One region of the Streptomyces sp. NPDC036822 genome, then DNA from elsewhere that is predicted to be linked to it. Evidence: predicted binding sites of a transcription regulator. Region 1 holds the regulator's gene; the other holds the start of a gene.
The links. Region 1 encodes HrcA, which represses chaperone genes, less so after heat shock. Its sites were predicted from a motif close to TTNGCACTCNGNNNNNCNGAGTGCNAA; they were not measured.
Positions count from the first base shown of each region.

Region 2: a site for HrcA is predicted at 3,754-3,780, ahead of groL (chaperonin GroEL). Genes of this name have one in related genera too.

Region 1 is NZ_JBVJPY010000001.1:764,067-779,858, forward strand. Features, by position in the region: gene ACZ68P_RS03555 (PhoH family protein) at 1-192, opposite strand, end outside; gene ACZ68P_RS03560 (PfkB family carbohydrate kinase) at 414-1,526, opposite strand; gene ACZ68P_RS03565 (MFS transporter) at 1,775-3,112, shown strand; gene ACZ68P_RS03570 (hypothetical protein) at 3,261-3,599, shown strand; gene ACZ68P_RS03575 (DUF4232 domain-containing protein) at 3,659-4,372, opposite strand; gene ACZ68P_RS03580 (adenosine deaminase) at 4,658-5,662, opposite strand; gene ACZ68P_RS03585 (ribonuclease Z) at 5,667-6,569, opposite strand; gene ACZ68P_RS03590 (histidine triad nucleotide-binding protein) at 6,580-6,939, opposite strand; gene ACZ68P_RS03595 (tetratricopeptide repeat protein) at 7,081-8,172, opposite strand; gene ACZ68P_RS03600 (ATP-binding protein) at 8,169-9,557, opposite strand; gene ACZ68P_RS03605 (16S rRNA (uracil(1498)-N(3))-methyltransferase) at 9,807-10,550, opposite strand; gene ACZ68P_RS03610 (nitronate monooxygenase) at 10,552-11,625, opposite strand; gene dnaJ (molecular chaperone DnaJ) at 11,757-12,896, opposite strand; gene hrcA (heat-inducible transcriptional repressor HrcA) at 12,897-13,916, opposite strand; gene ACZ68P_RS03625 (MBL fold metallo-hydrolase) at 14,168-14,887, shown strand; gene ACZ68P_RS03630 (DUF3097 domain-containing protein) at 14,898-15,701, shown strand; gene hemW (radical SAM family heme chaperone HemW) at 15,771-15,792, opposite strand, start outside.
Region 2 is NZ_JBVJPY010000006.1:362,303-378,094, reverse strand. Features, by position in the region: gene ACZ68P_RS17515 (hypothetical protein) at 1-38, opposite strand, end outside; gene ACZ68P_RS17510 (glucosyl-3-phosphoglycerate synthase) at 143-1,096, opposite strand; SAM riboswitch class I at 1,233-1,378, shown strand; gene thrC (threonine synthase) at 1,396-2,685, shown strand; gene ACZ68P_RS17500 (MoaD/ThiS family protein) at 2,715-2,993, shown strand; gene ACZ68P_RS17495 (cold-shock protein) at 3,388-3,591, shown strand; gene groL (chaperonin GroEL) at 3,945-5,573, shown strand; gene ACZ68P_RS17485 (SRPBCC family protein) at 5,680-6,147, shown strand; gene ACZ68P_RS17480 (hypothetical protein) at 6,236-6,673, opposite strand; gene ACZ68P_RS17475 (alpha/beta hydrolase) at 6,923-8,401, shown strand; gene ACZ68P_RS17470 (PTS transporter subunit EIIC) at 8,547-10,073, opposite strand; gene murQ (N-acetylmuramic acid 6-phosphate etherase) at 10,139-11,062, opposite strand; gene ACZ68P_RS17460 (MurR/RpiR family transcriptional regulator) at 11,202-12,146, opposite strand; gene ACZ68P_RS17455 (hypothetical protein) at 12,249-12,605, shown strand; gene ACZ68P_RS17450 (DUF4031 domain-containing protein) at 12,771-13,067, shown strand; gene ACZ68P_RS17445 (Cmx/CmrA family chloramphenicol efflux MFS transporter) at 13,148-14,383, opposite strand; gene ACZ68P_RS17440 (HD domain-containing protein) at 14,697-15,401, opposite strand; gene ACZ68P_RS17435 (VOC family protein) at 15,627-15,792, opposite strand, start outside.

The sequences.
Region 1 (15,792 bases):
CGCCGCCTCGCCGACCGCGCTGACCTGGTTGCCCCGGACGTGGATGTCCGTCTTGGGGAAGGCCTTCTCGATCACGCGCAGAAGTGCGTCACCGGAGCCGAGGACGGTCACCATCGGATGCTTGGCGGGGACGGTGAAGTGGGCGCGGGTCTCGCCCGGTGCGCCATTGCGGGCTGTGGGTGTCTGAGTCATGGGCCGGCACTGTGGCCTGCACATACCTCCCGTTGCAGGGTTCTCGCCGCTCGACAACCTCTGGACACCAAGCCTACGACTTGGCGGTGACAAGTCCGAAGTCTTTTCCACAGGCCGTGCGACCGGCGCCTGGGCGGGCCCGGCGCGGGCACGGGTCAGGCGCGGCGGGGCCAGGCGCAGACGCGGACCCCGGCGCGGCGGGGGCCTGGCGGGGCGCGGGTTCAGGAGCCGCGGCGGAAGCCGATCGTGGGGACCGCCCGGCGCAGGGGCCAGGGCCGGGAGGCGGCCGGGAGCAGCCGTTCCAGGAAGGCGTAGCGGCCACGCAGGGCCTCGGGGTCCTGGCAGGCGTGGCCCTGGACGTGCTGCCACCAGGCGGCGACCTCGCCCCAGCCGGGGGCGGAGAGCGAGCCGCCGAACTCCTGGACCGACAGGGCGGCCGTCAGGCCGGCGAAGGCCAGCCGGTCCGCGAGCGTCCAGCCGGCGAGCGTTCCGGTGACGAAGCCGGCCACGAAGACGTCCCCGGCGCCGGTGGGGTCGAGGGCGGAGACCTGGATGGCCGGGACCTCGGCGGTCTCGCCGGTGGCCCCGTCGACCGCGTAGGCACCCTCGGCACCCAGCGTGACCACGGCGTAACGGACCTTGTCGGCGAGCGCCCGGGCGGCGGCCCGCGGGCAGTCGGTGCGGGTGTAGCGCATCGCCTCCTGGGCGTTGGGCAGGAACGCCTCGCAGTGCTCCAGGTCGGTCAGCCCGTCGAGGTTCCAGCGGCCGGTCTCGTCCCAGCCGACGTCGGCGAAGACCTTGGCCCCGCCGCGGGCGGCCTGGGCGACCCACTCCTCGGCGCGCCCCGGGACGAGGGAGGCGACGGCGGCGCGCGCGTGGGGCGGATAGGCGGGCAGGGCGCCGTCCAGCGGCGGGGCCTCGTGGCCGTGGGAGACCATCGTGCGCTCGTCCTCGTACGCCATGGAGACGGTGACCGGGGAGTGCCAGCCGGGGACGGTGCGGGAGAGCGAGAGGTCGATGCCCTCGCCCTGCTCCAGGGCGTCCCAGCAGTACTCGCCGTAGTGGTCGTCACCGAAGGCCGCGGCGAGCGAGGTGCGCAGGCCGAGCCGGGCGAGCGCGGTGGCCATGTTGGCGACCCCGCCGGGGCTGGAGCCCATGCCCCGGGCCCAGGACTCGGTGCCGCGCACGGGGGCGCTGTCCAGGCCGGTGAAGATGATGTCGAGGAAGACGGTGCCGGTGAGGAAGACGTCGCAGTCCGGGTCGGTGGCTTCCCGCAGGCGCACCAACGGGTCGACCCCGGCGTCGTGTTGCTGGTCTCCCCTTGGTGTGGTCACGGCGGCTCCCCGGTCGTGGTGCGGATCACCTCAGTGTGCCTGATGGGGGTGGGGTGGCGGAGGTTGACAGAGCCAGGAAGCGGGCGCTTCTACCCGTAGGAACCGACACCAAACACATTGTGTCTCAGATCACACATCGGGAGAGTGGTCCCGGCTTCTCCCCGGCCTCGGTCACTTGGTTACATAGTTCCGCGATCCCGTGCAACACCGGGCGCTCCACCCCCTCTTCTTCCTCTTCTGGAACGCCCATGTTGTCGCGCCCGCGCGCCCTGGGGCCTCTCGTCGCCCTGTTCACGGCCGGTTACCTCGCCCCGTACCTCCTGCCGACCGTCGTCGGCCGGCTCTCCGCCGGCCTCGGCCTCACCCCCGCCCAGGCGGGTCTGGTGGGGTCGGTCCTCCTGCTCGCATCCGCGTCCGCCGGTTTCACGCTCGCCGCGCGCGTGGAACGGATCGGCCCGCGCCGTGCGGCGCGGATCGGCCTGCTGGCCATGGGCGTCGGCTACGGCACGGCCGCGCTGAGCGCGAGCGTCCCTCTCGTCGTCGGTGGCGCGGTCGTCGGCGGCTTCGGCTCCGGTACGGCGACGGCGGTGGCCGCGACCGGGATCGCCGCACGACGGGACCCGCACCGCGCCTCGACGCTGGGCCTCCTGTCGGTCTCGGCGACGGCGGGCGCGCTCTACCTGACGCTGCCGCACCTCGGCGGCGGTCACGCGCTGCCCTTCGCCTCCATCGCCCTGGCGGCGCTGCTGGTCTGGCCGCTGACGGCGGGTCTGGCGGCTGGGCCACGGCGGGGCGGTGCGCGCAGGGCGGTGACGGTGACCGATCCGGTCTCCGCCCCGCTGCCCCACCGGCGCTCGGGCATGGTGCTGGCCGCCGGGATCGTCCTGTGGTCGATGGCGCAGAACGCGCTGTGGGGCGTGAGCGGCCGGATCGGGCTGACCCAGGCCGGACTGAGCGAGGTCACCGTCGGTGCCGTCTTCGCCGTGGCGCTCGGTGCCGGTCTGCTCGGGGTCACCGCGGCCGGCGCGCTCGGCGCGCGCCTCGGCCGGGCCGTGCCGATCGGGGCCGGTACGGCGGTCATCGCCTGCTGCGTCCTGCTGAGTTCGGCGGCGGGGAGCCTGCCCGCCTTCGCGACCGGCGAGGTCCTGTGGAACCTCTTCTACCCGGTGGTCCTTTCCTACCTGCTAGGCCTGGCCGCCTCCCTGGACCCGCGCGGCCGGTGGGCGGTGCTGGTCGGCTCCGCGTCCTCGCTGGGCGTGGCCTGCGGGCCGGTCGTCGGCAGTGTCCTGTCGGAGGCGGCCGGGTACCCCGGCATGGGCCTCGTGCTGTGCGTCGTGCTCCTCCTGGTCGCGGCCCCGATGACGGCCGTCGCCCTGCACACCTCGGGCCGGCCGCTGGTGCCGGGCTCCGTCCGCCGCCGCGGCGGCGCCCCGGCGGCGGTGGTCGCGGGCACCACGAGCGCCTCCACCGGCCTGCTGCCCCAGATCGGCGCCCCGGAGCAGGAGATCGCGGAGCTGCCCGTGCCGACCGCCCGCCGGGCCGTCCAGCGCTCCTTCCGCCTGGCCCGCCCCGACGACCGGGGATAGCGGCGGCCCGCTCGACACCGCGGCCCCGGGCCCTTTGTGTGACGAGATGGGATAGGGGTCATCCGGGTGGTGAACGGGACGTACCGCAACCGCAGCGCGCCGTCCCGTACTCCTCCAGGTCAGTCGCACGACACCTGAGGAGGCACTCATGAACGGGCTCCAGACCTTCCCCATGGCCCCGACCGCGCTCTCGGACCTCGACCCCTACCGCTTCCCCGCCGCCCTCACCCACGAGGGTCCCGAGGACCCCCGGACGGTCCTCGGGATCATGGGGCACGGTGACCGCCCGCTGCCGGCGCCCGCCCCCGCGAGCCGCCTGCCGATGCCGCTGGAGCCGGAGGACCGCCGCCGCCTGGACCTGCACGCGGCGCTCACCACGGCGGGCGTCGCGCCGCTGCCGGGGGACCTGGCGGCCATCGAGGCGCTGTGCCGGCTCGACGACGCGACCCACACCGCGCTCCAGCGGTGGATCACCCACGTCCTGTGAGCCGCCGCCCGCAGCCCTCCGGCCCGGGGGGGCGCTCCACCGTGGCACGGGGCTACGGATCAGAACTCGTCCGCACCGTCACGCAGCTGCGGCGTCCAGTAGCCGGTCAGCCACTTCGCCGGGTCGACGGCGATGCCCGCCGCGCCGGGCGCCCGCACCGCGATCACCTCGTGGCTTCCCTGGAGCGTGACGGAGAAGTCCGTCACCGGCTCGTTGTACTCGTCGACGCCGCCGTCCGACAGCTTCACCCGGGCGTAGGCGGGGGCGCCGGCCGTCAGGAGGACGGGGGCGGCGGGCTTGCTCTTGGCGACCGCCGGCACGTTCTGGCGGTGGCTCTCCAGGAACTGGATCTCCGGGAAGCCGTTCAGCCGGCAGGTCTGGCGCGAGGTGTTCCGCGCCGTCAGGACGAGGTGGGTGTGGGGCGGTCCGTCCTCCAGCGCGGCGCTGAGGGTGACGTCCTGGGGCGTGCAGACGCGGGTCGTGGCGGCCCGGCCGCCGGTGGCCTTCCCGGCACCGGTCCCCCGCACGGCACCGGTGTTCTTGCCGGTGGTGGCGCCGCCGTCCGTCGTCTCGCTGCCGCCCGCCGCGGGCGCCGAGGCGGAGGCCGAGGCGGCCGGTACGGGGTCGCCCGCCACGGAGGCGGTGGAGCCGGCCGGGGCCGAGCCCGCCGCCTTCGGCGCGGAACCGTCCCCTCCACAGGCGGTGAGCGTCAGGGTGAGGACGGCGCCGGCCGCGGTGGCGAGGACGGCGGTGCGGTTACGGAACGTACGCATGGGTGTTCCCCCGTAGGTGATGGCGTGGATCTGTCCGACGCGGCGCCGGGTGATCCGGCGGCGCTGGACACCACCGTGCCCGGCGGACGGGCGCCGCCGCCATGCTTCCCCGCCGACGCGGGACGCGGGAACGTTCCACCCCCACTGACCTGTGGAAACGATCGTTCCTGGAACGCCGGGACGGGACGGCCGACTCGCCGCCCCGTCCCTGTCCTGCGTCGTGGCGCCCGCCGGTCCACGCCGCCCGCCGGCCCGGCGCTCCGGGTCGCGTGCGGGTTTCCGCTGCTACTCCGCGTCGAAGTCGTACGCCTCGACCTCCGCGAGGTACCGCTGCCTGCGGGCCTCGTCGTCGTCGAGGAACGACGCCTCGAAGGAGTTGCGGGCCAGCGTCCGCAGCTGGTCGCGGCTCAGATCCAGCGCGCCGCGCACCGCGGCGAACGTGTCGCCGACGTAGCCGCCGAAGTACGCCGGGTCGTCGGAGTTGACCGTCACCTTCAGGCCCGCCGCCATCATCGAGGCCAGCGGGTGGTCCTCCAGGACGTCGATCGCCCTCAGCCGTACGTTCGACAGCGGGCACAGCGTCAGCGGGACCCGCTCGCGGACGAGCCGCTCCACCAGCTCGTGATCCTCCATCGCGCGCAGCCCGTGGTCGACGCGCTCCACGCCGAGGAGGTCCAGCGCCTCGCGGATGTAGGCCGGCGGCCCTTCCTCGCCCGCGTGGGCGACCTTGCGCAGTCCCAGCGCCTCCGCCGCCGCGTAGACCTCGCGGAACTTCGACGGCGGGTGGCCGACCTCGGCCGAGTCGAGGCCCACACCGGTGATCCGGTGCAGGTACGGCTTCGCCGCCTCCAGGGTCGCCATCGCCGACTCGGCGGACTCGTCGCGCAGGAAACACATGATCAGCCGGGTGGAGACGCCGTGCCGCTCCTCCGCGCCGTCCAGCGCCGCCGCCAGGCCCTCCACGACCGTTCCGATGCCCACGCCGCGTGCCGTGTGCGCCTGCGGGTCGAAGAAGATCTCGGCGTGCCGGACTCCCTGGGCCGCGGCCCGCGCCAGATAGGCGTCGGCGAGCTCGGTGAAGTCCTCGGCCGTGCGCAGGACGGCCATCAGCTCGTAGTACAGGTCGAGGAAGGACTGCAGGTCGTCGAAGAGGTACGCCTTGCGCAGGTCCTCGGTGCCGGCGTACGGCAGGGTGACGCCGTTGCGGGCGGCGAGCGCGAAGGCCAGCTCCGGTTCGAGGGTGCCCTCGATGTGGAGGTGCAGTTCGGCCTTGGGGAGGGGGAGGGGCATGGATCTATCTTTTCGGTAGGGGGACCCTCATGAGGTCCTGGGCGATGCTCAGCTCCCCCTCGAACCCGGCCGCTCGCGCCTGGCGTTCGAACTCCGCCGGGTCGTCGTAGCGCTGCGAGAAGTGGGTCAGCACGAGATGCCGTACCCCCGCCTCGCGCGCCACCTCGGCGGCCTGTCCGGCCGTCAGATGGCCGTGATCGGTGGCGAGCCTGACGTCCTCGTCGAGGAAGGTCGACTCGATGACGAGCATGTCGGCGCCTTCCGCGAGCACCCGCACACCGTCGCACAGCCGGGTGTCCATGACGAACGCGAACCGCTGCCCGCGCCGCACCTCGCTGACCTCGTCGAGCGTGACCCCGTCGAGGACGCCCTCGCGCTGGAGCCGGCCGACGTCCGGGCCCCTGATCCCGTGCTCGGCGAGCTTCGCCGGAAGGATGCGGCGCCCGTCGGGCTCGGTCAGCCGGTAGCCGTACGACTCGACGGGGTGCGAGAGGCGGTACGCGTCGAGGGTGTACGTGTCGGTGACGACGAGGGGGCCGTCGGCGGCGACCGGGGCCTCGGCCAGCTTCACGGTCTCGCGGTAGGCCGTGGCGTACCGCAGCCGCTCGAAGAAGCGCTGCCCGCTCGCCGGGTAGTGCGCGGCGACCGGATGCGGGACCTGGTCGAGGTTGATCCGCTGGATCACCCCGGCCAGGCCGAGCGAGTGGTCGCCGTGGAAGTGCGTGACACAGATCCGGTCGATGTCGTGGGCCGCGACGCCGGCCCGCAGCATCTGGCGCTGGGTGCCCTCGCCGGGATCGAAGAGGATGCCCTGGCCGTCCCAGCGCAGCAGATAGCCGTTGTGGTTGCGGTGCCGGGTGGGGACCTGGCTGGCCGTGCCGAGGACGACCAGTTCACGTACGGACACGACCGGTCCCTTATCCGGGGGGCCAGTTGAGCCCGCGGCCGCCGAGCACGTGCGCGTGGGCGTGGAAGACGGTCTGGCCCGCGCCCGCACCGGTGTTGAAGACGATCCGGAAGCCGCTGCCGTCGACCTTCTCCTGCGCGGCGATCTCCCCTGCCTCGCGCAGCACGTCGGCGGCCACGGTCGGCTCGGCGGCCGCGAGGGAGGCGGCGTCGGGGTGGTGGAGTCGCGGGATGACGAGCACGTGCGTGGGCGCCTGGGGGTTGATGTCCCGGAAGGCGACGGTCGTCTCCGTCTCCCGGACGATCGTCGCCGGGACCTCCCCGTTCGCGATCTTGCAGAACAGACAGTCGCTCTGTGGCTCTCCGGCCATGGCCCGGGCCTCCTCGCCTCCGATGATCAGTACCTCGGCATCGTATCGGCCGCACCGGGGGCGGGGGCCCTGGGCGCGGCACCACGGCTGCCGGAGAGGCGGAGGTCTCGGGCGTGCGGCACCACCGCCGCCCGAGGGGCCTCAGGGCTTGGGCGCGCGGCGCTGGAGCGCGGCGCGGCTCACCCAGTAGGTGATCACCACGACCCAGAAGAGCGGGAAGCCGAGCGCCCCGACGGCCGGCACGTCCGCCGTCCACAGCGCCATCGTCAGCACCGAGTGCAGCGCGAGCAGCCCGACGGCGACGCCCATCGCGACCACCGGCCGGCAGTTGCGCGCGACCAGGAGGAGCGGGCGGCGCAGCCGGGGCGAGACGCGTCGGGCCATCCACAGCGCCCAGCCGCCCCAGCCGCCGACGATCACGGCCGCGCCCACCAGGAGCGGGACGAGGGCCTCCCCCGCGCTTGCCCCGGGGTCGACGGCCGACGATCCGACGGCCGACGCGACGAAGCCGAGGAGAGCGACCCAGCGGGCACCCGCGACGGTGCCCCAGGCCATGGTCTCCAGGTTGTACCGGGCCTGCCGGTCGTTCAGGTCGAGGGCCGCGGACTCGACGAAGCCCTCGGCGGCCTTCGTCCAGGCCCCGGGCCGCAGCCAGCGGCGGCGCAGATGGAGCAGGGAGAGGTTGTTGTGCGCCTCGCTGCTCTCCGGGTTCAGCCGGAGCGCCGTCTCGTAGGCCCGCTGGGCGAGCCGGTGGTCGCCGACGCGGTGGGCGGTGAGCCCGACCAGGAAGTGCGCGTCGCTCTCCTCCGGCGCGAGGGCGACGGCGGCACGGGCGGCCTGGTACGCCTCCAGCTTCCGCTCGGCGCGCACGGACCGGTCGAGGACGCTGCCGAGGGCGTAGTGGCTGCCCCAGTACTGGGGAGCCAGCTCCACGGAGCGCCTGGCCGACCACTCGGCCTCCTCGTACCGCTTGAGCGCGAGCAGGACGTGGGTGCGCATGAGCCAGCCGCCGAGCGCGTCGGGCTCGGCGCGCAGGGCCTGTTCGACGGAGGCGAGGGACTCTTCCTCGCGGCCCAGGCGGTGCTGGCAGCGGGCGAGCAGCACGAGCGCGGTGGCGTCCTCCGGGTCGGTCGCCAGGTGCCGCGCGGCGTGGGCGGCGGCCTGCTCGTACCGGCCGGTGTCGTAGAGGGCGTCGGCGCGCCGGAGCTCCTGGCTCGTGCCGGGCGCGCTCACAGCTTGCGCTTCTTCTTGAGGTAGGCGACCAGGTCGTCGTACATGCCGCCGTCGTTGGCGAACATGGCGACGTTGCGGGCGGCGGCGAACCAGGACTCGCTGGACGGTTTGATCTGGCGGGCCGCGCCCAGCAGGTCCTTCATGCCGATCATGCGGACGGTGCCGGTACGGGCGGAGTCCAGGAGCGCGGACTCGGCCGCCGTCTCGCAGAGATGGGCGAGGTCGGCGCCGGAGAAGTCCTCGGTGACCTTGACGAGCTTGCCCAGGTCGACGGATTCGATGGGGCGCTCGCGCAGGTGGTAGCGGAGGATCGCCTCGCGGGCCGGGGCGTCGGGCGGCAGCACGAGCAGGGTCCGGTCGAGCCGGCCGGGGCGGCGCAGCGCGAGGTCCACGTCCCAGGGCACGTTGGTGGCGGCGAGCACGAAGACGCCGTCGTTGCCCGGACCGCTGTCGACGCCGTCGAGTTCGGTGAGGAGCTGGTTGACGACGTTGCGCAGGCCGCTGTGGTGCGTACGGGAGCGCTTGGCGCCGAGGGCGTCCAGCTCGTCGAGGAAGACGACGCAGGGGGCCTGGCGGCGGGCGGTCTCGAAGATGTCGTGGACGTTCTTCTCGGACGTGCCGATGTACATGTCGAGGATGTCGGAGAGCGAGATCGACATGAAGCTCGCGCCGAGTTCGCCCGCGACGGCGCGGGCGATGAAGGTCTTGCCGCAGCCGGGCGGTCCGTAGAGGAGGAGACCGCCGCGCAGCGACTTGCCGTACAGCCTGCGCAGTTCGGGGTTGCGCATGGGGGCGAGGAAGGCGGCCTCCAGGCGGTCCTTGACCTGCTGCATGCCGCCGACGTCGGCGAGGCGTACGGATCCGGGGGCGTCGACGTCCCAGGCGGACGCGTCCCCGGGGTCGCCGCTGCCGTCGGCGGTCAGCGGCCGCTCCACCCCGGCGTCCGCACCGGCGTCGTCGTCCTCGGCATCGTCGGCGTCGCTCCCGGCTCGGCTCTCGACGAACCGGGGGCCGACGACGTCGCCGATCTCCCGCTCGGCGGCGGCCCAGTCGAAGGGGGCGGGAGCCGCGTCGGGGGCGGGTGCCGCGTCGGAGGCGGCGCCCGAAGCCTCCTGGTCCGGGGCCGGGAGGTCCGCGGCCGGGGAGGGGGCCGGCGGTGCGGGGTCCGGAGCCGCCGTCGGCAGGCCCATCGCGCGGGCCATCAGGGCGCGGGCGGCCTCGTCACCGGGCGCGTGCTGGAGCGCCACGGCCGCCTCCGTGACGGCCTCGTCGTTGCGGCCCTCGGCGAGGAGGAGTTCGGCGACGTGCAGCCGCAGGGGAACGTCGTCGGGGGCGGCGGCGACCGCGGCGCGCAGACTACGGATCAGAGGGGATTCGTCGGCCATGCGTGCAGCCTAAGGAGCGCACCGCCCTCCGCGTCCACCGGGTCGGGAAGGCCGGTGGACGCGGGCCGGTACGCGACCGCTCTGCTCCCGTGCGCCGGCACACGCACGACGACTCGCGACGACCGATCGACTCCCACCCGCCGGCACGCGCGCGGCGGTTCGCGGCGAACGGGGCCCGGCGCTCCCCCCGGCACGCGCACGACGACTCGCGGCGGACGGGGCCCCGGCGCTCCCCCCGGCACGCGCGCCTCAGGACCAGCGGCCGGTGCGTCCCAGCAGGAGGGCCGTCGCCGCCGTGCCGGCGGTGGAGGTGCGCAGGACGCTGTGGCCCAGACGGTACGGCTTGGCTCCCGCCTCCTCGAAGAGCGCCAGCTCCTCCGGGGAGACGCCCCCTTCGGGCCCGACGACCAGCACGATCTCCCCGTCCGCCGGAAGCGGGGCGTCGGCGAGCGCTCCGCTGGGATGGGCGCGGTCCTCGTGCAGGACGGCCGCGAAGTCCGCCCGCGCCAGGAGGGCCGCCACCTGCTTGCCGGTCATGGCGTCGGCGACCTCGGGGAAGCGGGTACGGCGGGACTGCTTCCCCGCCTCGCGGGCGGTGGCCCGCCACTTGGCCAGGGCCTTGAGCCCCCGCTCCCCCTTCCACTGCGTGATGCAGCGGGACGCGGCCCACGGCACGATCGCGTCGACACCGGTCTCCGTCATGATCTCGACGGCGAGTTCGCCCCGGTCGCCCTTGGGCAGGGCCTGGACGACGGTGATCCGGGGGGTCGGCTCCGGGTCCTGGTGCGTGGCCGTGACCTCGACGGTCAGCCGGTCCTTGTCCTCGGCGGCGGTCACCGCGCACGCCGCCCAGGCTCCGCGCCCGTCCGTGAGGACGATCTCCTCGCCCGCGCGCAGGCGCTTCACGGAGACGGCGTGGCGGCCCTCGGGGCCGTCGAGCACGAAGGCGCCGGGGACGGGGACGGCGTCGACGACGAAGACGGGGGCGGTCATGTCACACGTTCCTCTGTGCGGGCGCGGTGAGCGCGATGTCGATCTCGGCGGCCAGTACCTCCACGAGCTGGCCGGCCGGGAGTTCACGGGCGAGACGGTGGCCCTGGCCGGCCCACAGGGCCATGCCCTGCGCGTCGCCGGCGGTGGCGGCGGCCTTGCGCAGAGGGGCGGTGAGGTGGTGGACCTCGGGGTAACCGGCGGGTGCGTACGGTCCGTGCTCGCGTACGAAGCGGTTGACGAGCCCGCGCGCCGGCCGGCCCGAGAAGGCCCGGGTCAGTTCGGTGCGGGCGAAGAGCGGATGGGTCATGGCCTGCTTGTGCAGGGGGTGCGCGCCCGACTCCGGGCAGACGAGGAAGGCGGTGCCGAGCTGGGCGGCGTCCGCGCCCGCGGCGAGCACGGCGGCGATCTGCGCCCCGCGCATGAGCCCGCCGGCCGCGATGATCGGCAGTTGCACGGCCTCCTTGACCAGCGTGACCAGCGCCAGGAGCCCGGTCCCGGCGTCGGCCTCCGGGTCGTCGCGGTGGGTTCCCTGGTGCCCGCCCGCCTCGACGCCCTGGACGCAGACGGCGTCGGCGCCGGCCCGCTGGGCGGCCTGGGCCTCCTCGGCGGAGGTGACGGTGACCACGGTGAACGTACCGACGCGGGCGAAGGCGTCGAGGGTTTCGCCGCCGGGGCAGCCGAAGGTGAAGGAGACGACGGGGACCGGGTCCTCCAGGAGGATGGCCAGCTTCGCGTCGTACGCGTCGTCGCGCCCGCTGTCGGCGTCGCCGAGGGCGGTCTCGTACCAGGTGGCCTCACCGGCGAGCTGGTGGCGGTACATCTCGACGGCGGCGGGATCAGCGTGCTGGCCGCTCTGCGGCATGAAGAGGTTGACGCCGAAGGGCTGGCCGGTGAGCCCGCGCACCTGCTTGATCTCCTGGTACAGGCCGCCCGCGGTCTTGTAGCCGGCGGCCAGGAAGCCGAGCCCTCCGGCCTCGCACACGGCTCCGACCAGCTGCGGACACGAGGCGCCACCCGCCATGGGGGCCTGCACGATCGGGTAGCGGGACAGATCGTTCAGTGCGGTCGTGGACATGCGGGCATCGTGTCACGAGCGGGCTCGGAGACCGAAACGACGGAGGGCGCCGTCCGCGGTGTGCAAACGGCGCCCTCCGGTGGGCCGGGGCCGGGTCCGTGCCGTGGCCTGCGACGTTTTCCGGCTACTTCCTAGCGGCCGTTGAACGCGTCCTTCAGGCGCGAGAACAGCCCCTGCTGCCCCGGCTGGAACTGCCCGGTCGGGCGCTCCTCGCCGCGCAGCTTGGCCAGTTCGCGCAGCAGGCGCTCCTGCTCCGGGTCCAGCTTCGACGGCGTCATGACCTCGACGTGCACGATCAGGTCGCCGCGCCCGCCACCGCGCAGGTGCGTGATGCCGCGCCCGTGCAGCGGGATCGACTGCCCGGACTGCGTGCCCGGGCGGATGTCGACCTCCTCGATGCCGTCGAGCGTCTGCAGCGGCACCTTCGTGCCGAGCGCGCCCGCCGTCATCGGGATCGTGACCGTGCAGTGCAGGTCGTCACCGCGCCGCTGGAAGGTCTCGTGCGGGACCTCGTGGATCTCGACGTACAGGTCACCGGCCGGGCCGCCGCCGGGGCCGACCTCGCCCTCGCCGGCCAGCTGGATGCGGGTGCCGTTGTCGACACCGGCCGGGATCTTCACCGTCAGCGTGCGACGGGAGCGGACCCGCCCGTCGCCCGCGCACTCCGGGCAGGGGGTCGGGACGACCGTTCCGAAGCCCTGGCACTGGGGGCACGGCCGCGAGGTCATGACCTGGCCCAGGAAGGAACGGGTCACCTGGGACACCTCACCGCGGCCGCGGCACATGTCACAGGTCTGCGCGGAGGTGCCGGGCGCGGCGCCCTCGCCGGAGCAGGTCGTACAGACGACCGCCGTGTCGACCTGGATGTCCTTGGTCGTACCGAAGGCGGCCTCGTTGAGGTCGATCTCCAGACGGATCATGGCGTCCTGGCCGCGGCGGGTGCGCGAGCGCGGTCCGCGCTGCGACGCCGTGCCGAAGAACGCGTCCATGATGTCGGAGAAGTTCCCGAAGCCGCCCTGGCCGAAGCCGCCGGCTCCACCGCCACCGCCCGAGGCGGACAGCGGGTCGCCGCCGAGGTCGTAGACCTGCTTCTTCTGCGGGTCCGACAACACCTCGTAGGCGGCGTTGATCTCCTTGAAGCGCTCCTGCGTCTTCGGATCGGGATTGACATCCGGGTGCAGCTCGCGAGCGAGCCGACGGAATGCCTTCTTGATCTCGTCCTGGGACGCGTCGCGGCGCACGCCGAGTACGGCGTAGTAGTCCGTGGCCACTTACGACTCCGCCAGGATCTGTCCGACGTAACGTGCCACTGCGCGTACCGCTCCCATCGTTCCGGGGTAGTCCATGCGGGTCGGTCCGACCACGCCGAGTTTGGCGACTGCCTCGTCGCCCGAACCGTAGCCGACCGCGACGACGGACGTGGAGGTGAGCCCCTCGTGGGCGTTCTCGTGCCCGATCCGTACGGTCATGCCCGAGTCCTTGGCCTCGCCGAGCAGCTTGAGGAGCACGACCTGCTCCTCGAGTGCTTCCAGCACCGGCCTGATCGTCAGGGGGAAGTCGTGCCCGAAGCGGGTGAGATTGGCGGTGCCGCCGATCATCAGCCGTTCCTCGTGCTCTTCCACCAGGGTTTCCAGCAGGGTCGCGAGCACCGTCGAGACCGTGCCCCGGTCCTCCGTCTCCTCGAAGGACTCCGGGAGATCCTGCACCAGCTGCGGCACGTCCGCGAAACGGCGGCCGACGACCCGGCTGTTGAGCCGGGCCCGCAGATCCGCCAGCGAGGTCTCGCCGAACGGCGCCGGGCAGTCGATCACCCGCTGCTCGACCCGGCCGGTGTCCGTGATCAGGACCAGCATCAGGCGGGCGGGAGCCAGCGAGAGCAGCTCCACGTGCCGGACGGTCGAACGGGTCAGCGACGGGTACTGCACGACGGCGACCTGGCGGGTCAGCTGCGCGAGCAGGCGGACCGTGCGGCCCACGACGTCGTCGAGGTCCACGGCGCCGTCGAGGAAGTTGTGGATGGCGCGCCGCTCGGGCGTCGACAGCGGCTTGACGCCGGCCAGCCGGTCGACGAAGAGGCGGTAGCCCTTGTCGGTCGGGATGCGGCCGGCGCTGGTGTGGGGCTGGGCGATGTAGCCCTCGTCCTCCAGGACGGCCATGTCGTTGCGCACCGTGGCGGGTGACACGCCGAGCTTGTGGCGCTCCGTGAGCGCCTTGGAGCCCACCGGCTCCTCCGTCCCGACATAGTCCTGGACGATGGCGCGCAGCACCTCGAGTCTGCGTTCGCTGAGCATGTCGCACACCTCCAGCTGTCGATCCGGTTGCTCCGTGTTTGGCACTCGCCCTGTTCGAGTGCCAGGAAACCCCCGGCAAGTGTACGGCGGCGGGCGTCACTCCAGGCAAGGAGGCCGTGCCCGAGCCGCCTCGTGGCCACCGCGTGGCCGTGCCGTGGCCGTGCCGTGGTCCCGCCGTGGCCGACCCGTGGCCGCGCTGTGGCCGCCACCCGGCCGCCCCGTGGCTCCGTCGTAGCGGATAGCGTCGCCGTATGGACGTCGGTTGGGAAGAGTTCGGCTGGGAGCGGCTCGCGGACGGGGTGGGGCGGCGGCGGCTGCCCGGCTGGGACGCCACGGTGGGTCTGGTGCTCGGCACGAGGTCGGTCCTCTTGTACGACACGGGTTCCACGCTCCGGGAGGGCGGGGAGCTGCGGTGTCAGGTGGAGAGCATGACCGGCCGCAAGGTGACGCACATCGCACTGAGCCACCCTCACTTCGATCATGTTTTCGGCACCGCGGCGTTCTCGGGGGCGGAGGTCTTCGGGGCGGTGGGCGTCGACGACCTGCTGCGGCGGGAACGGCAGGCGCTGCGGGCGGACGCGGTGCACCACGGGGTCGACGAGGCGGCGGCGACGGAGGCGGCCGACACCCTGGTGGCGCCGCGCCACACGGTGTCCGGGGAGTGGACGCTGGACCTGGGCGGCCGGCAGGTGCTGCTGGCCAACGTGGGTCCCGGTCACTCGGGGCACGATCTGGTGCTCCTCGTCCCCGGCGTCCCGGAGATCGTGTTCTGCGGCGACCTGGTGGAGGAGTCCGGCGAGCCGCAGGCCGGGCCGGACGCCATCGGCTCGCAGTGGCCGGCGGCGCTCGACCGGCTGCTGCGGCTGGGCGGGGAGGACGCCGTGTACGTCCCGGGGCACGGGGCAGTCGTGGACGCGGCGTTCGTGCGGACGCAGCGCAATGAGCTGGCACGGCGCTTCGGAGTGTCATAACGTCGCGCGAATGCGGAGCTACAACCCCGATCTCACGCCCCCGTGGAAGAAGCCGGCCCCCGTACCGGAGGTGCCGGCGGACGTCGACCTCGTCGTGGAGGAGGTGTCGACGGGCTTCTGCGGGGCGGTGATCCGCTGCGAGGCGGGCACGGTGACCCTGGAGGACCGCTTCGGCAAGCACCGGGTCTTCCCGATGGAACCGCGTGGCTTCCTCCTCGAGGGCCGCGTGGTCACTCTCGTCCGGCCCGCCGCGGGCGCGCCGGTCCGGCCCGCCCGTACGGCCTCAGGTTCGATCGCGGTGCCGGGCGCCCGGGCCCGGGTCGCGCGCGCCGGGCGCATCTACGTGGAGGGCCGCCACGACGCCGAACTGGTGGAGCGGGTGTGGGGCGACGACCTGCGCATCGAGGGCGTGGTCGTGGAGTACCTGGAGGGCGTCGACGACCTTCCCGCCATCGTCGCCGACTTCGGACCGGCGCCGGACGCCCGGCTCGGCGTCCTGGTGGACCACCTGGTCGAGGGCTCGAAGGAGTCCCGTATCGCGGCCCGCGTGTCGTCGCCGGACGTCCTGGTCGTCGGCCACCCGTACATCGACGTGTGGGAGGCGGTGAAGCCGTCCTCCGTCGGCATCCCGGCCTGGCCGGTGGTCCCCAGGGGCCAGGACTGGAAGACGGGCGTGTGCCGCGCCCTCGGCTGGCCGGAGAACACGGGCGCGGCCTGGCAGCACATCCTGTCGAAGGTCCGCTCGTACAAGGACCTGGAACCGGCGCTGCTCGGCAGGGTCGAGGAACTGATCGACTTCGTGACGGCGCCGTAGCCCGCTTCAGGGCGACGGGGGGCGCCGGTCCGCCCCGCCGGGCGGACCGGGCCGGCGGACGCTCCTCCCCTAGTCCACCAGGTCCCGCACC
Region 2 (15,792 bases), on a different contig from region 1:
GCCGCGAGGAGCGCTCCCTGGCGATGTGTGGACCTCATGAAACGGAAATGTATGCAGAAAGCATGATCTTCCGAGCTGCGCCACGCGCTCGGCCGCGTGACGGCGGCGCCCCCTTTGGCGATAGGGCCGGTGCGCCCTGCGCTCACGCCACCTGGCGGTGCGCGTACTCCGCGATCTCCAGCATCGGCGGACGCTCCTCGGTGTCCACCGCGTACGTCCGCGGTGAGAACCCCCCGCCGCCGGCCTTCTCGTCCCGCTCGAACTGGGTCAGCAGCGGCCGCACCAGATGCCCGCGCGAGAGCCGCAGCAGTGCCGTCCGGTAGATCGCCGCCGCCATCCGGCCCAGCGCCTGCCCGTCCTGGTGCCGGTGCTTGCGGACCCCGACGTCGACCTGCGCGAGCGCGTCCAGGCCCACCGTGTGCAGCGCGTCGACGAGCAGGCCCAGCTCCACTCCGTAACCGACGGGGAAGGGCAGCCGTTCGAGCAGCGTGCGGCGCGCCGCGTACTCGCCGCCCAGCGGCTGCACGAAACCGGCCAGCTGCGGCCAGTGCAGATTGAGCAGCGGCCGGGCCACCAGCTCCGTCACCCGGCCGCCCTGACCAGGCTCGTCGCCCAGCGGGCGGTCGTACATCGCCTTGACGAGGTCGACGCCGGGGTCGGTGAGGAGGGGGCCGACGATGCCCGAGACGAAGTCGGCGGAGAAGTCCCGCAGGTCCGCGTCGACGAAGCAGACGACGTCCCCGCGGGTCACCATGAGTGACCGCCACAGGACCTCGCCCTTGCCGGGCAGGGCCGGTATCCGCGGGAGCACCGCGTCCCGCGGCACCACCCTGGCGCCGGCGGCCGCCGCGACCTCGGCCGTGCGGTCACGGGAACCGGAGTCGATCACCACCAGCTCGTCGACGAGCGGGACCTCCTCCGACATCAGTTCGCGTCGGATCGTGGAGACGATCGCGCCGACCGTCGCCTCCTCGTCGAGCGCGGGCAGCACGACGCTGACCGTCGTCCCCCGCTTGGCCGCGAGGATCCGCTCCAGCGGTCGATCGGCCACGGACCAGGACCGCCGGCCCAGCCAGCGCTCCACCTCTTCCAGCACGTCCGTTACTCCCGGGTTGTGATCCATCTCGCGGTGCGGACGACTATCTCAACCGTCCATGCCTTCGGTTACAGTCTTGAACAACGCGGATCCCCGTCGCATGTCGGGGTGCCGCCCGCGTTCCACAATCGAATACCGCTCATCCAGAGGGGCAGAGGGAAACGGCCCGTTGAAGCCCCGGCAACCCTCCAGTCGGTCAGTACTCGTCTCCAGCGAGGTCCCCCGGCTAGGGAAGGTGCCAAATCCGTCTCATGGCGAAATTCGCCATGGGAAAGATGAGGAGAAAGGGCCTCGCCTCCATGGCTGTACAGACTGTCGCAAACACCCAGAACACGGTCGACCTCGGTCCCGCTTCCGGGCTTTCCTGTCGCGAATGCGGTGAAGTCTTCCCGCTCGGCCCGATCTTCGCCTGTGAGCTGTGTTTCGGCCCGCTCGAAGTCGCGTACGACCTCCCCACGGGCGACCCCGAGGCCCTGCGCAAGCGGATCGAGGCCGGCCCCGCCAACATCTGGCGCTACGCCCCGCTGCTGCCCGTCCCCGCCGACGTGGCCGACAAGCCGAACCTGAACCCGGGCTGGACCAAGCTCGTCCAGGCCGACAACCTCGCCCGCGAGCTGGGCGTCGAGCCGGGCCGGCTCTTCGTCAAGGACGACTCCGGCAACCCGACGCACTCCTTCAAGGACCGCGTCGTCGCCCAGGCCCTCGAGGCCGCCCGCGCCTTCGGCTTCACCACCCTGTCCTGCTCCTCCACCGGCAACCTCGCCGGCGCCGTGGGCGCCGCCGCCGCCCGCGCCGGCTTCCGCTCGTGCGTGTTCATCCCGCACGACCTGGAGCAGGGCAAGGTCGTCATGGCCGCGGTCTACGGCGGCGAACTCGTCGGTATCGAGGGCAACTACGACGACGTCAACCGCTTCTGCTCCGAGCTCATCGGCGACCCGCTGGGCGAGGGTTGGGGCTTCGTCAACGTCAACCTCCGCCCGTACTACGGCGAGGGCTCCAAGACGCTCGCGTACGAGATCTGCGAGCAGCTCGGCTGGCAGCTGCCCGACCAGCTGGTGATCCCGATCGCCTCCGGGTCCCAGCTCACCAAGATCGACAAGGGGCTGCAGGAGCTGATCAAGCTCGGTCTCGTCGAGGACAAGCCGTACAAGATCTTCGGCGCCCAGGCCGAGGGCTGCTCCCCGGTCTCGACCGCCTTCAAGGCCGGCCACGACGTCGTGCGGCCCCAGAAGCCGAACACCATCGCCAAGTCCCTGGCGATCGGCAACCCGGCCGACGGCCCGTACGTCCTGGACATCGCGCGCCGCACCGGCGGCGCGGTGGAGGACGTGAACGACGAGCAGGTCGTCGAGGCGATCAAGCTCCTCGCCCGGACCGAGGGCATCTTCGCCGAGACGGCCGGCGGTGTCACCGTCGGCGTGACGAAGAAGCTCATCGAGGCCGGTCTCCTCGACCCGAGCCTGACCACCGTCGTGCTGAACACCGGCGACGGTCTGAAGACCCTGGACGCGGTGGCCGAGACCTCGCAGGCGACCGCCACCATCCGCCCGAGCCTGGACGCGTTCCGCGACGCCGGCCTGGCCCACTGACCACCCCCGTCACGGAAGGCAGCACCACCATGAGCGTCAAGGTCCGCATCCCCACCATCCTCCGTACGTACACGGGCGGGCAGGCCGAGGTCCCGGCGGAGGGCGCGACCCTCTCCGAGGTCATCGCCGACCTGGAGAAGAACCACACGGGCATCGCCGCCCGCGTCCTGGACGACCAGGGCAAGCTGCGCCGCTTCGTCAACGTCTACGTGAACGACGACGACGTCCGCTTCGAGCAGGGCCTGGAGACGGCGACGCCGGACGGCGCGGGCGTCTCGATCATCCCGGCCGTCGCCGGCGGCTGCTGAGCCCTCGCATTACCCGCCGTAACCGAATTGCCCCCTCCGCTCGGGAAGCGGAGGGGGCAATTCTGCAGGGTTGAGCACGGTAGAGTTGGGGAAGCCCCCTCCGCTGCTCGTGCCAGACGCATATGAGAATGCGCCCGCACCCGACAAGATGCAGCCAATGTGTTCGAGTGTTGTGTACCTTCTGCGCACTTTGACGGGCCCGACTTGCCCCGGAAGTCAATGAATTCTCCTGAATTCTCCTTTCCGGCGTGCCCAGAATTCTCGCCCGATTGACCTGTTGCAGAGGGCAGTTGGGCAGATACATTCAGCCGCGGTCGACGCGTTCCGGCGCAGGGTCTGACCCGGGTCCGCGAAGTGCGGTCCCGCGCAAGGGCCAGTAATAGGGGAGTTAGGCATGGCTCAGGGCACCGTCAAGTGGTTCAACGCGGAGAAGGGCTACGGCTTCATCGCGGTCGACGGTGGTGCGGATGTTTTCGTCCACTACAGCGCGATCCAGATGGACGGTTACCGCACCCTTGAAGAAGGTCAGCGAGTCGAGTTCGAGATCTCGCAGGGCCAGAAGGGTCCGCAGGCGGACATGGTCAAGCTCGCCGTCTGAGCACGGCGCGAATCGGCCACCACGTACGCACTCACGCCGAGGGGTCCGCATCCTGACCAGGATGCGGACCCCTCGTGCGTGCCCGGACGTCTGCGTTCCCCGCTTCCGGTCGCCGGGAGCCCCGGACACGTACGCCCGTCGGGTTCCGATCACCGAGAGGCGCTTGCACTCGCATGGGCCGAGTGCTAATCATTGGCGTTAGCACTCTGAAGGTGAGAGTGCTTACGAGGATCGGGCAGACGAGGCCCGTGGCCAGGTGGGGCAAGGAACCACCGAAGCCGCAGGCCGTCCGTCGCGGGCGTCGGCGCGGTCCTGGAGCGTTATCCACCCCATGTCCGGGAGGACCACTTCACATGGCCAAGATCATCGCGTTCGACGAGGAGGCACGGCGCGGTCTCGAGCGCGGGATGAACCAGCTCGCCGACGCCGTCAAGGTCACCCTTGGCCCCAAGGGCCGGAACGTCGTCCTCGAGAAGAAGTGGGGCGCCCCCACGATCACCAACGATGGTGTGTCCATCGCCAAGGAGATCGAGCTCGAGGACCCGTACGAGAAGATCGGCGCCGAGCTGGTCAAGGAAGTCGCCAAGAAGACGGACGACGTCGCCGGTGACGGTACGACCACCGCGACCGTCCTCGCCCAGGCGCTCGTCCGCGAGGGCCTGCGCAACGTGGCGGCCGGCGCCAACCCGATGGCTCTGAAGCGCGGCATCGAGAAGGCCGTCGAGGCCGTCTCCGGCGCGCTGCTGGAGCAGGCGAAGGATGTCGAGACCAAGGAGCAGATCGCTTCCACGGCCTCCATCTCCGCCGCCGACACCCAGATCGGCGAGCTCATCGCCGAGGCCATGGACAAGGTCGGCAAGGAAGGCGTCATCACCGTCGAGGAGTCCCAGACCTTCGGTCTGGAGCTGGAGCTCACCGAGGGTATGCGCTTCGACAAGGGCTACATCTCGGCGTACTTCGCCACCGACATGGAGCGTATGGAGGCGTCCCTGGACGACCCGTACATCCTGATCGTCAACTCCAAGATCTCCTCCGTGAAGGACCTGCTCCCCCTCCTGGAGAAGGTCATGCAGTCGGGCAAGCCGCTGCTGATCATCGCCGAGGACGTCGAGGGCGAGGCCCTGTCCACGCTGGTCGTCAACAAGATCCGTGGCACCTTCAAGTCCGTCGCCGTCAAGGCCCCGGGCTTCGGCGACCGTCGCAAGGCCATGCTGAACGACATCGCCATCCTCACGGGCGGCACGGTCATCTCCGAGGAGGTCGGCCTCAAGCTCGAGAACGCGGGCCTGGACCTGCTGGGCCGCGCCCGCAAGGTCGTCATCACCAAGGACGAGACCACGATCGTCGACGGTTCGGGCGAGAGTGACCAGGTCGCCGGTCGCGTCAACCAGATCCGCGCCGAGATCGAGAACTCCGACTCGGACTACGACCGTGAGAAGCTCCAGGAGCGCCTCGCGAAGCTGGCCGGCGGCGTGGCCGTCATCAAGGCCGGTGCCGCGACCGAGGTCGAGCTCAAGGAGCGCAAGCACCGCATCGAGGACGCCGTTCGCAACGCGAAGGCGGCCGTCGAGGAGGGCATCGTCGCCGGTGGTGGCGTGGCCCTGCTCCAGGCCTCCTCGGTCTTCGAGAAGCTCGAGGGCGACCTCACGGGCGACGAGGCCACGGGTGCCGCGATCGTGAAGCTGGCCCTCGAGGCCCCGCTGAAGCAGATCGCCATCAACGCCGGCCTCGAGGGCGGCGTCGTGGCGGAGAAGGTCCGCAACCTGCCCGTCGGCCACGGCCTCAACGCCGCGACCAACGAGTACGTCGACCTCATCGCCGAGGGCATCATCGACCCGGCGAAGGTGACGCGCTCCGCGCTGCAGAACGCGGCCTCCATCGCCGCGCTGTTCCTGACCACCGAGGCCGTCATCGCCGACAAGCCGGAGAAGGCCTCCGCGGCCGCTCCGGGCGGCATGCCGGGCGGTGACATGGACTTCTGATCCTCCGGGATCGGCTGTTCACCGAGGGCGGTACCCCAGGCGGGGTGCCGCCCTCGGGCGTTCGGGGTGATGCTGGGGGGAGGACCCCTCACGGCGGGAGCGGACCATGATCACGTTGCTGACGACCCCGACGGACCGCGAGCTGGTCATCACCCGGACCTTCGACGCCCCGCCCGAACGCGTCTGGGAGGCCTGGACACGCCCGGAGCACGTACGCCGGTGGTACGGCGTGGCGGCCCTGACCACCACCGTCTGCGACATCGACCTCCGCACCGGGGGCGCGTGGCGCTGGGGCCAGCGGTCCCCCGAGGGGCAGGAGATCGTCTTCTCGGGCACGTACGAGGAGATCGTCCCGAACGAGCGGCTCGTCTACACCGAGACGTTCGAGCTGATGCCGGGCCCGCCGGTGCACGTCACCCTGACCTTCGACGCGACCCCGGACGGCGGCACCGCGCTGACGAGTGCGTCGCTCTGGCCCTCGACGGAGATCAGGGACCAGGCGCTCGCCACCGGGATGGAGGCGGGGATCAAGGAGGAGTACGACCGGCTCGCCGCGTACCTCCGCACGATGTGAGGGCTGACGGCTGACGGTTGGCGGCTCGCGGCTGACCGCTGACCGCTGACGGCTTCGGGCTCCCGACTTCCGGCTCCCGGCTGCCGGTTCAGGTCGACGTGGTGCCCCGGCGGCCCCGGAGCGCGAACGCCGCCCACAGGACCGCGAAGGCCAGGGCCGCCACGGCCATCGCCGTCAGGGCGCCCGCCTCCGGGCGCAGGCCGAGGGAGACGCGGGTGCCCAGGAAGGCCACTCCGACGGCGATCCGCCCGGTGGCGTAGACGGGAACCCGCGCTGCGGCTGCCCGCAGGACGGCCGCCGCCGCCACACCCACCACGAACCACGCGCCCAGATACGGCCAGAGCGTCCCCGGGGCGGCGGGCGGCAGCCCGTACTCGTCCGGACCGAACCGGAACAGGGACCCCGCCCACCCCAGACCCACCCCCAGGGCGGCCACGCCCGCCACCCAGCAGGCATGACGCCACAACGGGCCCTCCGCCAGGGTCTCTTCGGTGCCGGGTTCGTCCGCGTCGAGGAAAGCGTTCACGCCTTCAGGGACGTGAGCGGGCGGTCGTGCGTTGCCTCGGCGGGCGGGAAATCGCGTCGTCCGCGCCTCCGCCCCCGGGCATGGCCCCGCCACCGGGGGCGGTGCCATCGGCGGCACGGGGACCGCGGGCACCGGCGGCTTCGGCGGAGGGGTCAGCTGCGGCGGCGGCTTCCGACGGGGGCAAGCCCCACCCTCCACTCTCCCGGCTGCCGGATGGGATCGCGCGTCCCCGTCAACAAGGCTTCACTCATGACGACTTGGACGCGCAACACTCTCGTACTGGCCCTCTCCGCCGCCGCCGTGGCCGCCTCCCTCACCGGGGCGCGGGCCGCGCAGCCCGCTGGTGGGCTCGCCTGGACGCCCTGTGGGCCCGACGGGCTCGGGCAGGAGTGCGCCACGCTCTCCGTCCCGCTGGACTACGCCGATCCCGGCGGGCGCCGGACCACGATCGCCGTGTCCCGGATCCTGAGCGACCGGCCCGACGAGCGGCGCGGGACGCTGGTCGTGATCCCCGGCGGCCCCGGCAGCTCCGGGGTGGGGCGGCTGACGGCGAAGGGGCCCGCGCTGCGGCGGGAGTTGGGCGGGGCGTACGACCTGGTGGCGATGGACCCGCGCGGGGTGGGCGGCAGCGAGAGGGCGAGCTGCGGCCTCGACGAGGACGACCGCCGACTGGTGAACCTGCGGCCGTGGCCGGCCGCCGACGGGGGGATCGCCGCGAACGTCGCCCGCTCCCGGCGTACCGCCGAGTCGTGCGAACGCGTCGGCGGCGAGGTCCTCGCCCACATGACGACCGCGAACCAGGTGCGGGACCTGGACCGCTTCCGCCGGGCGCTCGGGGAGGAGAGGCTCTCCGCCTGGGGAGTCTCCTACGGGACGTACGTGGGCGCGGTGTACGCGCAGAGGTTCCCGGCACGCACCGACCGCTGGGTCCTGGACAGCAGCAGCGACCCCGACCCCACGAGGGTCGCCCGGGGCTGGCTGGCGTACATGTCGCAGGGTGCGGACGACCGGTTCCCCGACTTCGCGGCCTGGGCGTCGCACCCGGACCGGGCGGCCCGGGGCCTGCGGCTCGCGGAACGGGCCGAGGACGTGCGGCCGATGGTCCTGGCGCTCGCGGACCGGCTCGACCGGGAGCCCAAGGAGTCGACGAAGCCCGGCGTGCCCCTGACCGGCACCATGCTGCGGCAGGCCCTGCAGAGCGCGCTCTACTCGGACAGCGCCTTCCCCGGATTCGCCCGGCTGGTGCTCGACGCCCTGGACCCGGCCCGCAGGCCCGCGCCGACGCCCGACCTCACCGAGGCGCTCTCCCAGGAGGACGCGGCGATCATGGTCGGCGTCGTCTGCAACGACGTGCGGTGGCCGCGCTCCGTCCCCGCCCATCGGCGCGCCGTCGCGGACGACCGCGTCCGCCACCCGCTGACGGCCGGCTTCCCGGTGAACATCACACCCTGCTCCTTCTGGCAGGCCCCGGCCGGGAAGCCCGCCCGGATCACCGATCGCGGCCCGTCGAACATCCTGATGATCCAGAGCCTGCGCGACCCTTCCACCCCGTACGCCGCCGGCCTGCGGATGCGGGCGGCCCTCGGCGACCGGGCCAGGCTGGTCACCGTGGACCAGGGAGGGCACGGGATGTACCTGGGGAACGGCAACGCGTGCGGCGACCGGGCGGTGACGGCGTTCCTGCGGGACGGCGAGCGGCCGACCAAGGACACGTACTGCGCGAACTGATCCGGTGAGGGGCGGGACGGCGGCGTTCGGAGTCCGCCGGCGCTCGGACCTTCGCGGGGCCGGGCCCTCCCCGGCGGTGAGATCTTCGCGGGGCCGGGCCCTCCCCGGCGGTGAGATCTTCGCGGGGCCGGGCCCTCCCCGGCGGTCAGACCTTCACCGGCTCCGAGGGCTTCGGGGCGCCCGAGGCGATCACCCCGGAGGCCCCGGACCCCGCCCCGGCCTCCGTGTCCACGTCGAACTCCTCCAGGAGTTCCCGGCTGAAGCCCCAGAAGTACGTCGCCACGAAACCGACCACGTAGCCGACCAGCAACCCGCCCGCGTAGATCGCGATCGTCTCGCCCACGCCCTTGTCGCCGTCGAGGAGCGGGAAGAGGGCCCATCCGGAGGGGCCGATGGCGGTGGAGCCGACCTCGGCGCCCAGCATGTTGAAGAGGCCGACGAAGCCGCCGCCGAAGGCGCCGCCGACGCAGGCCGTGACGAACGGGCGGCCCAGGGGGAGCGAGACGCCGTAGATGAGCGGCTCGCCGACGCCGAGGAAGCCGGCCGGGAGCGCGGACCTGATGGTGCGGCGCAGGGAGCCGTTGCGGGGTAGCTTGACGTAGACCGCCATCGCCGCGCCCGCCTGGCCCGCGCCCGCCATCGCCAGGATGGGGAGGAGGACGGTGTAGCCCTGCTGCTCGATCAGCGTGGTGTGGATCGGGATCAGCGCCTGGTGCAGACCCAGCATCACCAGCGGGAGGAAGAGACCGCCGAGGACGAACCCGGCCCCGGCGCCCGCGTGGGCCAGCAGCCAGTCGGCGAAGTCGCCGATCGCGGTCGAGATCTCGCCGGCCACGAACATCAGGCCGTAGAGGGTGGCGAAGCCCGAGACGAGGACCGTCAGGGTCGGGGTGACCAGCACGTCCAGGGCCTCCGGGACCCAGCGGCGGCACCACTTCTCGACGTACACCGCCAGGACCGCCGCGCCCAGCGCGCCCAGCACCCCGCCCTGGCCCGGCGACAGCGTCTGGCCGAACGCGTCGATCTTCGCGACGCCGGGGAAGACGATGATGGCCGCCACCGCCCCGCCGAGGATCGGCGTACCCCCGAACTCCTTCGCCGTGTTGAAGCCGACGAAGACGGCGATCAGCGCCATGAAACCGCTCGCCATCGCCGCGAGCGCGGGCGTGACGGCGGGCAGCCAACCGAGGTTGACCAGCAGGCCGTTGAGGCCGGCGATGATGCCGCAGCCGATGAGGGCGGGGATCAGCGGGACGAAGATGTTCGCGATCCTGCGCAGGAACAGCTTGAAGGGGGTGGCGTTGCGTTCCTTCTGGGCCGCCTTGATCGCCGCGCCCTGCGCCGCCAGGTCCTCGGCGGAGTGGACCGCCGCCGCCCGGTCGGCACCCGCCGCCGGCGCGGGCGCGGAAGCCGCCTCGGCGACCAGCGCCTCGAACGCGGGCGTCACGCGCGCCACCGTCCCGGGCCCGAGGACGATCTGGTACGTGTCGTCCTCCACCACCCCCAGCACGGACGGCAGCGCCCGCAGGGCGTGGTCCTGGACGAGGGAGCGGTCCCGCAGCCCCAGCCGGAGCCGGGTCATGCAGTGGGCCACGGAGTCGATGTTCCCCGCGCCGCCGACGAGCGGGAGGATCGCGGCGGCGATGGCGCGGTTCTTGTCGTCTGTGCTCATGGGGTCGTGCCTTGCTGTGGGGGGAGGGGAGCGAGGGGGGTGGGGGCTGAGGTGAGAGGGGGGTGTCAGCGGGCGTGGAGGGCCGCGCGCAGATGGCCGGCCGAGTCCGTCAGGCGCCGCGCGGCCGAGGGGGCGTCGATGTCGGCGAGGATCATCAGGATCGCCGTCTTCACCTCTCCGTCCGCCGCGGTGAGCGCCGTCTCGATCCGCTCGTCGGGCGCGCCGGTGGCGAGGGCGACGATCCGCCGGGACCGGGCCCGGAGCTTCTCGTTGGAGGCGCGGACGTCGACCATGAGGTTCCCGTACGTCTTGCCGAGCCGGATCATGGTGATCGTCGAGATCATGTTGAGGACCAGTTTCTGGGCCGTGCCCGCCTTCAACCGGGTCGAGCCGGTGAGGAGTTCGGGGCCGGTGACGACCTCGATGCCGTGCTCGGCGGCGGCCGCCAGCGCGCTGTCCGCGTTGCAGGACAGGCCGATGGTCAGCGCTCCCGCCTCGCGGGCGTGCGCGACGGCGCCGATGGCGTAGGGGGTACGGCCGGAGGCGGAGACGCCGACCACCGTGTCGCGCGCGGTCAGTCCGAGGGCGTTCAGGTCCTCGGCGGCCAGTTCGCGCGAGTCCTCCGCGCCCTCGACGGACTTCACCATCGCCGACGGGCCGCCCGCGATCAGACCGACGACCTCGCCGGGGTCGGTGTCGAAGGTCGGCGGGCACTCGCTCGCGTCGAGGACGCCCAGCCGGCCCGCCGTACCGGCGCCCGCGTAGATCAGCCGGCCGCCGGCGGCCATGCGGGCGGCGGTGGCGTCGATGGCGGCGGCGATCCGCGGCAGCTGCGCGGCGACCGCGGCGGGGACGGTCTGGTCCTCCTGGTTCATCAGCGCGGCGATCTCGGCGGTGGGGAGCCGGTCGATCTCCGCCAGCTCGGGACGGAACGCCTCGGTGGTGAGGGTGGCGAGTTGGGCGCGCAGTTCGGAGTACGTAGAGGACACGTGCTGCTCTTTCGGTGCGTCGTCGTCGTTGACGATCAGCGGGTGCGGGTGCGGGTGCGGGGGCAGGGGCGGCTGCGTGGAGTTCGGGTGCGTGGGGGTCGGCTTCGCGCGGGTGCGGTGGTCCGACGGGTGCGGCGGGTCAGCGGGTACGGGGCGCGTGCCGGTGGGCGAGGGCTTCGTACGAGGCCGCCAGCGCGGGGGCCGCCGTCTCGTACGTGCGCTGTGTGACGCAGGTGAAGAGGCAGTCCACCACCAGGAGCTGGCTCGTGCGCGACGACATGGCCGCCGGGCGCAGCTCGCTCTCGCGGGCGGTGGAGGTCGTGAGTATGTGGTCGGCGTACTGCGTCACGGGCCCGGTCGGGCGGCCGGTGATCGCGACCGTGGTGGCGCCGTGGTCGAAGGCGACGCGGAGCGGCTCGATGACGTCGCCGGTGGAACCGGAGTGGGTGATCGCGATGGCCACGTCGCCGGAGCGCAGCTGCACGGCGTTGGTGACGGCGAGGTGCGGGTCGCTGTGCGCGTGGGCGAGCAGGCCGATCCGCAGGAGCTTCTGGCCGAGGTCCTGGGCGACGAGGCCGGAGGCGCCGACGCCGTAGATGTCGATGCGGCGGGCGGTGGCGAGGGCGGTGACGGCGGCGCCGAGCTGGACGGTGTCGAGTCCGGCGGCAGTGTCGGCGAGGGTCTGCTGCTCGTCGTAGGCGAGCTTGGCGACCACGTCGGCGATCGGGTCGTCGACGGCGATGTCCGCGGTGACGGAGGGCGCGCGTCCGGACTGCTGCTGGGCGGCGAGGCCGGCGAGGGCGAGCCGCAGGTCGCGGTAGCCGGGGTAGCCGAGGAGACGCGCGGTGCGCACCACGGTCGCCTCGCTGGTGCCGGTGAGTTCGGCGAGGCCGGTGACCGTGAGGGCCGCGCAGCCGGCCGGGTCGCCGGCGACGGCCTCGGCGACCCGCTGCATGGAGCGGGTCATGGACGGCGCGAGGGTCCGCACCTTGGCGGCGAGGGCCGCGGGCGCGGGCGGGGCGTTGCCGGGCGCGGGCGCCGTCCCGGAGCCGCCGCTGAAAATTTCCTTCACGTCATTGGTCACATCTGAAAGATATTTTCGGCCCGGAGGAGCGTCAAGACCCCTGATGGGTCCGGATGCGGAGGGGATCTTCGCCGTCGCGGCTTCTGGGGTGACAATGAGTCCATGGACGACATCGACTCCCTGGAGCAGGCACTGCACACCGCCCGCGCCCTGGTTCTCGCCGATCTGGCGGCACGTGAGGTGGCCGCGGCCGAGGTCGTCTCGATGGTCGAGGACGCGGTGACGCACCGGCGGTGGTGGGTGGAGCAGTGGCCCGAGGGCATCACGTACGTCGCCGGGCTCGTCGCGCAGGACGTCCAGGACGCGCTTCTGGAGCGGTACGGCCGCTGGCCGCTCTGCCCGGTCTGCGCGTCGGGCGACCCGCACGCCCTGGACGTGGAGCCGGAGCTTGGGCCGGACCCGCACTGGGTCTGCGGCAAGGCGGGTGTGGTCGTGGCTCCGGTGGGCGGCCTGCGGTGAGGGCCGGGACGGGGACGGAGACGACGGGGGCCGGGGCGGAGACGACAGGGAACGGCACGTCGGTGATCAGGCCCGGGGCGGAGACGACAGGGAACGGCACGTCGGTGATCAGGCCCGGGGCGGAGACGGTCGGGCCCGGGGCGGCCGCCGCGGCGGGGGTCTGAGGTGGCCCTCTACATCGACCCGCCGACCTGGCCGGGCCACGGCCGCATGTGGTCGCACCTCGTCAGCGACGTCTCGCACGACGAGCTGCACGCCTTCGCCGCCTCGATCGGCGCCCCGCCCCGCGCCTTCGAGCGCGACCACTACGACATCCCGTCGGAGCGGTACGCGGACGCGGTGGCGGCGGGCGCCATCGAGGTCGGTTCCAAGGAACTCGTCCGCAGGATCACGGAGGCGGGACTGCGCCGGCCGAAGAGCCGGCCGGCGCCCGGGGAGGACCGCCCGCGTTACGACGTGTAGTAACCGGCCACGTCCGCGAGCAGGTCGACCGACCCCGCCCGGTCGCACACGCCCCTGAGGGGGTCACGGGGTGGTCGGGGTCAGTCCACCGGGGCCAGGTTCGCCTCCGGCCGTGAGGCGGACGAGACGGCGGACGCGGACGAGGCGACGACGTGGCCGGGGGCAGCCGGCGTGCGCCGGGTCAGGCGGAGCGACAGGGTGACCGCGGCCAGGGCCACGACCGTCATGGCGGCGCCCGCCCAGGCCGTCGACGCGAACCCGAGGCCGGCGTCGATGACGGTGCCGCCGAGCCAGGGGCCGCCGGTGTTGCCGAGGTTGAACGCGGCGGTGGTCGTGGCGCCCGCCAGGGTGGGGGCGGCGCCGGCCAGGTTGAACATGCGGGCGTTGAGGGCCGGAGCGGTGTAGAAGGCCGAGACGCCGAGGAGGAAGGCCAGGACGATCGTGGCGGCCGGACTGGAGGCGAAGAGGGCCAGGGCGACCAGGAAGACCGTCGAGGCGGTGATGCCGCTCAGCAGCACCCCGACGAGGTGCGCGTCGGCGACGCGGCCGCCGATGTACGTACCGATCAGGGCGCCGATGCCGAAGAGGCCGAGGATCGCGGAGACCCAGCGGGTGTCGATCCCGGCGACGTCCGTGATCACCGGCGCGAGGTAGGAGAACGCGCAGAAGACGCCGCCGGCGGCGAGTGCGGTGACCACGACCGAGAGGAGCACCTGGCGGTCGCGGTAGATCACCAGTTCGCGCTTGAGGCGGGGAGTCTTCTCGGGCAGGGGGATGTGCGGGATGCGGGTCACGACGCCGACGAGCGCGACGGCGGAGGCCGCGCCGACCGCCCAGAAGGCGGAGCGCCAGCCGAGGTGCTCGCCGAGGAAGGCGCCTGCCGGGACGCCGAGGACGTTGGCGATCGAGAGGCCGCCGATCATGACCGCCATGGCCTTGGCGCGGGCCCCGACCGGCACCATCGCGATGGCGACGGCGGCCCCGACGGCCCAGAACCCGGCGCAGGCGAGCGCGCTCACGACACGGGAGGCGAAGAGCACGCCGTAGCCGGGCGCGAGGGCCCCCGCGATCTGGCCGAGGCCGAAGACGGTGATCAGGGCGACGAGGGTCGTCTTGCGGGGCAGCCGGAGGGTGGTGACGGCGAGCAGCGGGGCGCCGACGACCATGCCGATGGCGAAGGCGGAGATGAGCAGCCCGGCGCTGGGGATGGAGACCCCCATGTCCTCGGCGATGGGCGGCAGGAGCCCGGACAGCATGAACTCGCTCGTGCCGAGCGCGAAGACGGAGAGCCCGAGGATGTAGACGGCCAGGGGCATGCGGGCGGGGGTGGCGGTGGGGGCGGGGGAGGTCGTGGGCTCGGCGGAGGGAGACGGCATGACATGCGTCAACCGGGTGGTTGTGCCTGACATTCCTCGGGGCCGGAGGTGTCTTGCGATGTGGACGGGCGGGGGAACGGGGAGGGCCGCTGGGGTCCCTGACCAGGTCAGGGGCCCCAGCGGCCCTGGAGACCACCGATTCCGGTCGGTACGTACGGGGTGCTCGCCGCAAGTACGGGGATGCTCGCCGACGGGCGCCGCTCGTCGCCCGTGGCACGCGCCTCGAAGCCGACGTGAGCGGTTTCAGGGAGCCTCAGCGCGGCGGCGGTGGGCAGTTCGTCGACGTCAGGGTGGTCAGCTCCGCCCGCAGGTTCGTCCGGGCCCTTCCCTCCCAGGCCGCCGCGCCGTACGGCGTGCGGAAGAGGCGGGGGAGGGACATCAGCTGGCGGAGGACCGCCGCGCGGCCCTCGCGGAAGGCCGTGTCCGGGACGAAGGCGTACTCCTCGCGGACGGCCTTCGTATACCCCGCGTAGGTATCCGGATCGCTCGCCAGGATCGCCAGGTCCGCGTCGCAGAGCAGCTCGCCGTTGATGTCGCCCTCCGCCGGGTCGTGGGTGACCGTCAGGCGCACCAGGCGGGCCACCTCCGTCACCTCGTGGCTCGTCAGGCCGGCCTCCGTGAGGGCCTTCTCGGCCAGGGCGGCGGAGCGTTCCTCGTTCTCCGAGCGGTCCGGGCGGTAGACCGCGTCGTGGAACCAGGCCGCCAGGCGGACCAGCTCCAGTTCGCCGCCCTCGCCGCCCAGGTCGGAGAGTTCGTCGATGCGGTCGAGGACCGCCCGCAGGTGGTCGACCGTGTGGTACTTGCGCTGCGGCTCGGCCCAGCGGGCCAGCAGGTTGAGGCCGTACGGGACGGGGTCGGGGCCCTCGCGGCCCGCCCGGGCCGCGCGCAGGGTCGAGGTCCAGCGCTGGAGCAGCGCGGGGTCCGGCGCGTGCTCGGCGTGCTCTTCTTCGGCGGTCATACGCGCATTGTGCCGCCTCCCGTCGCCCGCAAGGCCGTCTTCCGACGGCCCTGCCACTTCGCCGTACGGGGTACCCCCCTTGGGTACCCCGTACGTCCGTGAATGCCCCTTGTCGTCCTCGTCGCCGCCCGGTTCGTGGTCATCGTGGACGTGTCGATCAACGGCGTCACACTCCGGCGGGGGCCCGCGGGCGACCGGAGGGAGCCGACGTGCCGGGGGTGGACGTCAGGCGGACGGGGTGACCCATTCGACGAGCTGGACCACGACGCCGTTGGGGTCGGTCATCTGGAAGAGGCGTTCGCCCCAGGGCTCTTCGCGCAGCGGCATGGTGAGGGGGGCGCCCGCTTCCCGCAGCCGCGACTCCTCGGCCTCGATGCCGGTGACGGTGAGG